Regions from separate parts of the Mesorhizobium sp. WSM3866 genome, predicted to be linked through region 1. Evidence: riboswitches for the same ligand, from Rfam matches in the RefSeq annotation. Region 1 holds a riboswitch; the other holds the start of a gene.
The links. A riboswitch is a leader RNA that binds a small molecule or an ion and turns the genes downstream of it on or off. The one in region 1 is predicted to bind cobalamin.

Region 1 (4,716 bases):
GAGCATGTCGAGGATGTCGCCGATGCGCTGGAGACCGGCGGCCTCACGCTCGGCCGCATCGCCGTTTCGCGCATCGTCGGCCGCGATCCGGACAAGCTCGACAGGGCGGGCGTTGCCCGAGCCGCGATCGAAAGCCTGGCAGAGAATTTCTCCGATGGCGTCGTCGCGCCTGCCATATGGACCGGTGTCGGTGGTTTGGCCGGGGGTGCTGCCTACAAGGCCGCCAACACCGCCGATTCCATGATCGGCCACCGCACGCCGAAATACGAGGCCTTCGGCCGGGCGGCCGCTCGCTTCGACGACCTGGTCAACCTGCCGGCATCGCGGCTCACCGGCCTGCTGATTGTGCTGGCGGCCTTCATCGTCAAGGGCGCCGACCCCCGCAACGCCTGGCAGGTCATGCGGCGTGACGCGAAGAAGCACCGTTCGCCCAATGCCGGCTGGCCGGAAGCCGCCATGGCCGGCGCGCTGGGGCTCGCCCTGGCCGGACCGCGCAGTTATGGCGGCGAGGTCGTCGAGGATGCCTTCATGGGCGAAGGCGGCAGGCGCGAGGCCGAAAGCACCGACATAAGGCAGGCGCTGGAACTCTATCGCGTCGCCGACGGGCTGCTGATCGGCCTGTTCGCGATTTTGTCGGCGACGGTGATCTATCTGACCATTTTGATCGGCGGCTAAGGCGCCTCAGAACTCGATCCCCTGCTGCGCCTTCACGCCGGCCGCGAAATGGTGCTTGGTCAGCCCCATCTCGGTGACGAGATCGGCCGCCTCGACCAGCAGCGGCTTGGCGTTGCGGCCGGTGACGACGACATGCAGGCCCTCGCGGCGCGCCTTCAGCGCCGCGACCACCTTTTCCAGCTCGAGATAATCGTAGCGCAGAGCGATGTTGAGCTCGTCGAGGACGACGAGGCTGATCGAAGGGTCGGCAATCAGCTCGAGCGCCTTCGCCCAGGCAGCCTCGGCGGCGGCTATGTCGCGCTTCAGGTCCTGCGTCTCCCAGGTGAAGCCCTCGCCCATCGCGTGCCAGACGACGCGATCGCCGAAGGCGGCGAAGGCATCCTTCTCGCCCGTGTGCCATTTGCCCTTGATGAACTGGACGACGCCGACGCGCTTGCCGTAGCCAAGCATCCTCAGCGCCAGGCCGAACGCAGCCGTGGTCTTGCCCTTGGCCGGCCCCGTATTGACGATCAGCAGTCCCTTCTCGATCGTCTTGCCGGCCACCTCGGCATCCTGCACCGCCTTGCGCTTGGCCATCTTGGCTCGATGGCGTTCGGCATCCTTGTAGTCGATGATCGTGTCTTTGATCTCGCCCATGTCACTTCGCCTTGAGCGGCAGCCCCGCCACCATCATCAGCACGCTGTCGGCGACAGCCGCGACCTGCTGGTTGAGCCGCCCGGCGGCGTCGCGGAACCGGCGCGCCAGCGCATTGTCCGGCACGATGCCGAGCCCGACTTCGTTAGACACCACAAACCACGGTCCGCGCGGCTGCGAAAGCACATCCGAGAGCCGCCGGCACTCGGCCTCGATATCGTGGTCCGCCAGCATATGATTGCTCAGCCACAATGTCAGGCAATCGATAAGCACCGGCTGGTGATCGGGCAAGGCGTCGATCGCGCCGACCAGGTCGAGCGGCGCATCGACGGTGACCCAGCCTTTGCCGCGGCGCGAGCGATGCAGCGCGATGCGCTCGCGCATCTCCTCGTCATAGGCCTGCGCGGTGGCGATATAGGCCCAAGGCGACGGGCTTGCCGCCACCAGGCACTCGGCATGCGCGCTCTTGCCGGAGCGCGCACCGCCGATGATGAAGGTCAGATGGCCCTCCGCGCGATCAGGCAAAGCTGTCGCGCAGGCTGGTCGACGTACCGGTGAAGCGGCCGCGCACCACACCGACGGCCGCACCGAGCACCAGCCAGAAGACCAGATCGGTGAGGGTCACCGCCACCACGAACTGATGGTGCAGCCCCTCGGGAATCGCCGTCTCGAAGCTGACGGGCTGCGGCGCGCCGACTACGTGCGGAGCGACGATCAGCACGACCGCCAGAATTGCCAAGGGCAGCGACTTGCGAAAGGCGATCAATCCAAGGCCGACCGCGGTTGCGGCCACCGTCGAAATCCACCAGATCTGGCGCGGCAGAAGTTCCGCCGCCGGCATGGCCGGCAGTTCCGGCGGCAGGCCGAGGCCGGGCGCGAGCGTGAAAACCGCAAAGCCGGCAAGGCCCCAGAACACGCCCTGGCGCCAGCTGCCGATGCCACCGGCGAATTCCGAGACCGCGACCAGGATCAGCGCGAAGCCGATGCCGGTGACGATGTTTGCGACAACGTTGAAGGCGAAGCGCTCGAAGCCGTCGGCCGGAGCCCAGCCCTCGTCCTCGGTCGGAGCCGCCGCTTCCGTCGACGCAGGAGCGGCGCTGCTCATCGCATTGCCCGCCGGTTCGGCCGAGCTCATGGCAGCGCTAGTTCCAGTGTTGGCGGCATGGTCGTGGTGATGACCGCCGCCCGCCTTTTCATAGACTTCCGCTTTGAGGATCAGCGGCACGGTCGCATAGGCCTGCATGCAGGCAAGCGCGATGCCCGCCACGAGCCCTGCGATCGCCGCGACGAACACGACGTTGCGAAACAGATTCATGATATCGGGCCTTCGTCAGTGGCAGGGAAAAGCCATCGAGTGACGATAGTCGTGGGCAGCGTTGTGGACCGCATCGATGTGCGAGAAGCCGACAAAACCGACGACGAAAATGCCGAGCAGCGCGGCGAGAGCCAGCTGCATGATGCGCGACTGCGAGGAGACGGAGGCGCCGAGGGAGACGGAAGCGGTATTCATGTCTTGTCCTTTCGCCCTCCACCCGAGGGCATCGAAGTCAACTTTCCTGTCGCCGGCAGGTCTCCTGGCTCGCGGATTCGCACCCTTCCCCACCTTCCCGAGGACAAACCTCAGTGGTCTATGGAGAGGACTACCGCACACAGTTGCGGGGGCAGCCACGGCTTAGGGCAAAGACTCCACCCTCACCGCATTCCCTCTTGGCTCCAAAAACGGAACCGACGACGCCAGCGACTATAGGCAGAATCGTCGCGACCGGCAAACCAAATTCCGTCACGCCGCAGCGTGATTGCGGCACCGGTTTCGGACTAAGATCCGGCGATCCGCTCGGCGACGAGCTGCTGCAATCGCCACAAATGGCGGTCGTGAATACCGCGCTGTTCGAGGTTCTTCACCGTGTTGTAGAGATAGTCGGCGCCTGAACCCCAGTGGCCGCACGAGGTCGCCAGCCTTTCGACCACCTCGTCTTCGTTGAGTGGGCCGGCATAGGTCGTGCCTTTGCGATTGATGACGAAGGCAAGCGCTCTCAACGGCCCCTTGTCGGTTGCGAGTTGCAGCAGGCGCGGCCGGTAGCTGGTCGGCTTCAGCGTCATCTCGCGGCGAAAAAGCCTGTCCAGCGCCTGCCGGCGGTCACCACCGTTCAGGCGGAAAGCAACGCCCTTGCATTGGCCGCCACGATCCAGCGCCATCATCAGCCCGGGCCTTTGCTTGGTGCCGCGCCAGCGCGTCATCTTCATGCAGAAGGAGCGATGCCAGCCGCGTGCCACGGCGACGCGCTCCTCGACATGCTCAATCTCGGGCTTCCAGATCAGCGAGCCGTAGCCGAACAGCCAGAGAGGCTCGGTTGCAGGTAGCTCGGCCTCGAATGCATCCAGCATGGCTTCATAGTCGCTGTCCACGAGATGCTCGGCATCCGGGTCGGGCCCCGGGTCATCGACCGCGCGAAAACAGCGGGCGACCAGTTCCACGGTCAGCGACATCGTTCTTGCAGGCATACTTTGCAATCCTGGGCAGCCGGCGAAACCGCAGGCGATTACGAAGTGACCTTAAGGGCAGCACCCGCAAGCGACAATGGCCGCGCAATTGACAACGGTCCTGCCCGGGTGTCGGCTGTCATCAGCCAAGGGGAGCCGCTCATGCAGCCAAATCCTAGCGAACACAGCCGCTACAATGGCCTCACCAGCCTCGAGCCGACGTTGCCTGCAAGCGCCTATCGGGAAGCCGACGCTTACCGGCTCGATCTCGAAGCGATCTGGTATCGGAGCTGGCTCATGGTTTGCCGCGAAGCCGATCTCGCGGAACCTCTTGCCTTTCGAACCGCGCGTATCGGCTCGCAGCAGGTCGTCGTGCTGCGCGACGAGACCGGGAGCTTGCGCGCCTTCCACAACACCTGCCGGCATCGCGGCTCGCAGCTCTGCCAGGAAAGCGAAGGGCGGCTGAAGGCAAGGCTGCTCACCTGCCCCTACCACGCCTGGTCCTATTCGCTGCGCGGCGATCTCGTCCGTGTCCCATCGAAATCGCTGCCCGAAGGCTTCGACAAGGACAATTATCCGCTCTACGGGGTGGCGCTGTCAGTGTGGCGCGGCTTCGTCTTCATCAATCTCGCAGTGGAGCCCGATGGCTCGGCGGAAGCCTCCTTCGACTCCGCCTCCCGCGATCTTTCGAACTGGCCGCTGGAGACGCTCGTCCCCGGACACCGGCTCACCAAGGTGATGAACTGCAACTGGAAAATCTTCTGGGAGAACTTCAACGAATGCCTGCATTGCCCTGGCGTACACAAGGACCTGTCGCGGCTGGTACCGATCTATGGCCGCGGCCTGATGGCGAGGCATGACGATCCGGAATGGGCGCGCTATGCGGATAATGATGCGCCGGAGTTTTCCGGCGGCCTGCGCGCCGG
Region 2 (4,716 bases), on a different contig from region 1:
GTCACGATATGGGCGTTGTTGGAAGAGCCTTCCGTGACGTAACCATCCCTCACTAGCCATGCGTCATCGGCGCCGCGTGATTTCGCCTGCATTTTGGCCATGGAGGGATACAGGAGTTGCACCGTTTTGATGTCGCAGCGCCGCCACCGGAGATCTTCCACGGTTATGACGTGCTGGCCGCGTATGGCGACCGGATTTTCGACAAGTGCCTTCTCTTGTGTGAAGAGCACCACGGTGTTCGGCGTATCCCGAGTAGGAAATATGAAATCGCGGTCGGCCGCGCCCCGGGTGATCTGCAAATAGACAAGTCCCTCGGATACATTGTTCCGTCCAATGAGCTCCCTGTGGATCTTCAAAAGATCTGCTTCGGTCAGGGAGAACGGCATATCGAGTTCACGGAGCGATCGCCGCAGGCGCGCCATGTGACTGGCAAAATCGACGAGCTTGCCATCAAGAACGAGCGTGACCTCATAGACTCCGTCGGCGAACAGGAAGCCCCGATCGAAGACCGAGATACGGGCCTCGCTTTCCGGTAGATAGGATCCACTCACGTAGACTTGGCGCATTGATCGACCTCAAAAATGCAGACCACGCTCACGGCCTTGAGCGAAACTATTGAACTCTTGTCAGGGTGCAGGCCTGGGCAGCTTTAAGCGCAAATAGCGGCGCTGCCATCCTGCACCCCTCGACTGCGAAAACGCTATTCGCCAGACAGCAGACGGCTAAGGTCGGGCACAGCCAGAGAAAATTCGTCGGTTCACTCCACAGCGCTTCGCAGCGCGGCGACAAAGGCATCAAGATCGCGCTTAAGCATGTAAATGTGTGGCGAAACCCGCAAACCCTCGACGTGCTCGACCTTGCGGTATTTCACGTGGACCTAGTGTTTCTCGCGAAGGTCGCGCTCGAGTTGCTGCATGTCGATGCTGTCGATCGAAAACAGACTTATCGCAGCGAGGCTGTCCGTGTCGGTCGGCGTATGGAGCCTGAAACCGGGAATGTCCTGGACGAGACCTACCCAATATCGGGTGAGTTCGCGCAGTCGCGCATGCATCCGTTCCGCGCCGATCGCCTTGTGGAATTGAATTGCGGGCGCGATTCCTGCCTGGACAGCGGAATTGTAGGTGCCGAGATTCCAATGGTCGAACCTGTCTATGTGCACCGCGGGCTGGTCGAAAGGTGCAAGCAATGGCCAGGTGGTATCGATCCGGCGTTCGCTGACGACCAGCATCCCGTTGCCGATAGGAGCACCGAGCCACTTGTGCAGGCTGGTGACAAAAAAATCGCAATCGAGTTCGCGGAAGCTGACAGGCATCTGAGCAAAAGTCTGGGCACCGTCGACGACAGTCATGATGTCGCGCTCCCGCGCGATTTCGCAGAGCCGGTTCACCGGCAGGACACGCCCGTTCCAGTGGTACATGTGAGTCAGCTGCAGGACGCGGGTACGCGGGGTCATCGCCTGAACATAGGATTCGATGATGTCGTCGTCGCTGTCCATGAGGTCGAATGTGCAGTTTACAACCTCGATGCCCTCGCGCTGTTGCCGCTGCAGCCAGCCCGCACGAACGCTGGGGTAGTCCCAAGGCGAGATCAGCACTTGATCGCCCTTAGTCAGCGGTATTCCGAAGATCGCTGTCGAAAGACCCTCCGACGAATTCCGGTTCAGCGCGATCTCTCCGGGGCTGCAATCGATCAGTTCCGCCAGCTCGCGTTTGATATGAGGAAGTGCTGTGTCGAGCTTGCTCCACATATTGTAGTCGGGATTGCGACTGATGAAGCGGTAGGCGTCAACCGTCGCTTCCTCGACAACAGTCGGTGGGGGACTGACCGCGGCGTTGTTCAAGTTGAGGAGTGGTTCTTGCGGGGGGTATTTTGCGCGGATGCGCTCCCATTCCGCTTCGTCCTCATGTTCGGCGGACCGATCTATTGCAAAAAAATTCATGGGAACGCGCCGCGTCTCATCTATGGCCCGACAATAAGCGCCGTAGCCCAGCTCAATCTGCCTATTCACATGAGAAAACAGAATTTAATTGCGAACGCCGGTGAATTCGCGAGACGTTGAAGCCCGAGAACGACATCGCTTGGCACAGGGTTAGCCGTGAGGAAGCGAGTGCGGAGATCCGGCCCAATCACGCCAAGAAGAACCGTCACGTTGTCAAGCGATGCGCGAACAATCCCCGGTTTCTGAGAGCGGGCAACGACGGTCAGGCCTGCCAATGCGCCATTGCGCAAACGCGAAGCGCGATGGCGCGTTGCGGTTGGTGCGGGTCTATGGAACGCCGAGCGGTTCTAAGGCTTCAATCGTTCTCCGAGACGAGCGATCGCCGATTTGAGCGGCGCCTCGCCGGCGCCGCAAAAGGTCTCGCTCATCACCAGCTCGGGCAGCGGCAGGCGCTTGCCCCAGCCATGCGCTTCGAGGTCGGGCCTTGGCGCGAATTCCGAGACGCGGCCGACGCAGAGATAGGCGATCGGCGTGACGTGCTCGGGGATCGACAGCAGTCGCTTCAGCGCTTCGGGCTCGATGATGCTCACCCAGCCAACCCCGACGCCTTCCGCCCGCGCCGCGAGCCAGAAATTCTGCACCGCGCAGACGGTGCTGTAGAGGTCCATCTCCGGATTGTGCCAGCGCCCGAGCGGCGAGTTCTTAGAGCGCTGGCGGTCGCAGGTGATGCAGAGGTTGAGCGCGCTTTCGCAGATGCCCTCGAGCTTCAGCTTGCGGTAGAGCGCCCGCCGCTCCACCTCGATCGCCGGCAGTTCCTGTTCGCGCGCGGCGAGGAAAAGGTCGCGCACCTGCCGCCGCCTTGTGGCGTCCCGGATGATGATGAAGTTCCAGGGCTGCATGTAGCCGACCGACGGCGCGTGGTGTGCCGCGGTGAGCAGCCGCGCCAAAACGCCGTCGTCGAGATCGTCGGTAAGGAAATGGCTGCGCACGTCGCGCCGGGTGAACATGGCCCGGTAGACGGCGTCGCGCGCCAATTGGTCAAAGTCATCGCCGCCGGCGGCGGCTGTTCGTGCCTGCATCGCTTGTCCCCTTGCGATAAGCAGTCCTCCGCCTGACCATGCGGATGACCATGTCTGCCGGGCCGGTCTTCTGGCTCGGGATCGACCCGCATCCGGCGCCTTCCCGTCTGGGACAGTGGCGTTTGCCGGCGCGGTCCCCCTCACAGCGTTGGGCACGCCACGGATTTCAACCGTGTTCCCGATTCTCCCGCGTTGCGGGCACCAGGCAGCGACGCGACCTTATCGCGAAGCCGAGGCCGGGCCAATGCCGCCAGCGACACGATTGGGCGCGATTTCCCCAATCATTCGGCGCTGAAACATGGCTATCCGTGCGACAGGTGCCTAGATTAGGCGCCATGACCACTCGTCTTTACACTCATCCGGTATTCCTGGAACACCTCACGCCGCCCGGCCACCCCGAGCGGCCCGACCGTTTGCGCGCCATCGAGCGCGTGCTCGACGACGAGGCTTTTTCGGCCCTCGACCGCGTCGAGGCGCCGGAAGGCGACGAGGCGACTATCCTTTACGCGCATCCGGAGGATTTCGTCGGCCGTGTCCGCGCTGCGATTCCCGAGACGGGGATCGTCTCGATCGATGCCGACACCAGCGCCAGCCCGAAAAGCTGGCAGGCCGCGGTGACGGCGATCGGCGCGGCGAACGCCGCCGTCGACGATGTGTTCGAGGGCCGTGCCGCCAATGTCTTCGTTGCCGCGCGTCCGCCCGGCCATCACGCCGAAAAAGCGACCGCGATGGGCTTTTGCCTGTTCAACACCGCGGCGATCGCCGCCCGTTATGCGCAGGAGAAGCATCTGGCCGAGCGCGTCGCCATCGTCGATTGGGATGTGCATCACGGCAACGGCACGCAGGACATTTTCTGGGACGATCCGTCGGTGCTCTATTGCTCGACCCACCAGATGCCGCTTTATCCGGGCACCGGTGCCAAGAGCGAGACCGGCGCCGGCAACATCGTCAACGCGCCGCTTGCGCCGAGCACCGGCAGCGACACGTTCCGCGACGCCTTCCTGTCGCGCGTGCTGCCGTCGATCGACGCCTTCCAGCCGGATCTGATCATCATTTCCGCCGGTTTCGATGCGCACCATCGCGATCCGCTGGCCGCGATCAACCTGACCGAGGATGATTTCGACTGGGCGACCGGCCAGCTGATGGAGCGCGCCGGGCGCCACAGCGGCAACCGGCTCGTCAGCCTGCTGGAGGGCGGTTACGATCTGCAAGGATTGGCATTTTCGGTCGCCGCCCATGTCGGGCGGCTGATGAAGGGATGAATGATGGCTGATGAAGCTAACCAAGACGTCAAGGCGATGAGCTTCGAACAGGCGCTCGACGCGCTGGAGAAGATCGTCGATGATCTGGAGCGCGGCGACGTTCCGCTCGACCAGTCGATCAAGATCTACGAGCGCGGCGAGGCGCTGAAGGCTCATTGCGACCGCTTGCTCAAGGCCGCCGAGGACAAGGTCGAGAAGATCAGGCTCTCGCGCGACGGCAAGCCGGTTGGAACGGAGCCGCTCGACGCCGAGTGAGGTGTATTGATATTCAGGTGAGGCCGCCTGCAAACGCGGCTTTCTGCGGTTCCGGTGCTCACGTCCTTCAAGTACGCTCCGGTCCGGTTCTCGGAACCCGCCATTTTCGGCTCGGTCTGACCTGAATCTCAACACACCTCGGTGCACAATGTCAGACCGGTTCGGGCAGAAAGCAGGTAAG

Region 2: another riboswitch for cobalamin. It lies ahead of bluB (5,6-dimethylbenzimidazole synthase); the one in region 1 lies ahead of CK222_RS23040 (CbtB domain-containing protein).

The regions. Positions count from the first base shown of each region.
Region 1 covers NZ_NSGC01000010.1:210,386-215,101, forward strand. The annotation lists gene cbiB (adenosylcobinamide-phosphate synthase CbiB) at 1-675, shown strand, start outside; gene cobO (cob(I)yrinic acid a,c-diamide adenosyltransferase) at 682-1,311, opposite strand; gene cobU (bifunctional adenosylcobinamide kinase/adenosylcobinamide-phosphate guanylyltransferase) at 1,313-1,834, opposite strand; gene CK222_RS23035 (CbtA family protein) at 1,827-2,624, opposite strand; gene CK222_RS23040 (CbtB domain-containing protein) at 2,640-2,819, opposite strand; cobalamin riboswitch at 2,856-3,054, opposite strand; gene CK222_RS23045 (gamma-glutamylcyclotransferase) at 3,125-3,811, opposite strand; gene CK222_RS23050 (aromatic ring-hydroxylating dioxygenase subunit alpha) at 3,953-4,716, shown strand, end outside.
Region 2 covers NZ_NSGC01000003.1:518,021-522,736, reverse strand. The annotation lists gene CK222_RS10560 (D-amino-acid transaminase) at 1-566, opposite strand, end outside; gene CK222_RS10555 (aminotransferase class V-fold PLP-dependent enzyme) at 878-1,939, opposite strand; gene bluB (5,6-dimethylbenzimidazole synthase) at 2,287-3,018, opposite strand; cobalamin riboswitch at 3,061-3,239, opposite strand; gene CK222_RS10545 (histone deacetylase family protein) at 3,354-4,280, shown strand; gene CK222_RS10540 (exodeoxyribonuclease VII small subunit) at 4,284-4,535, shown strand.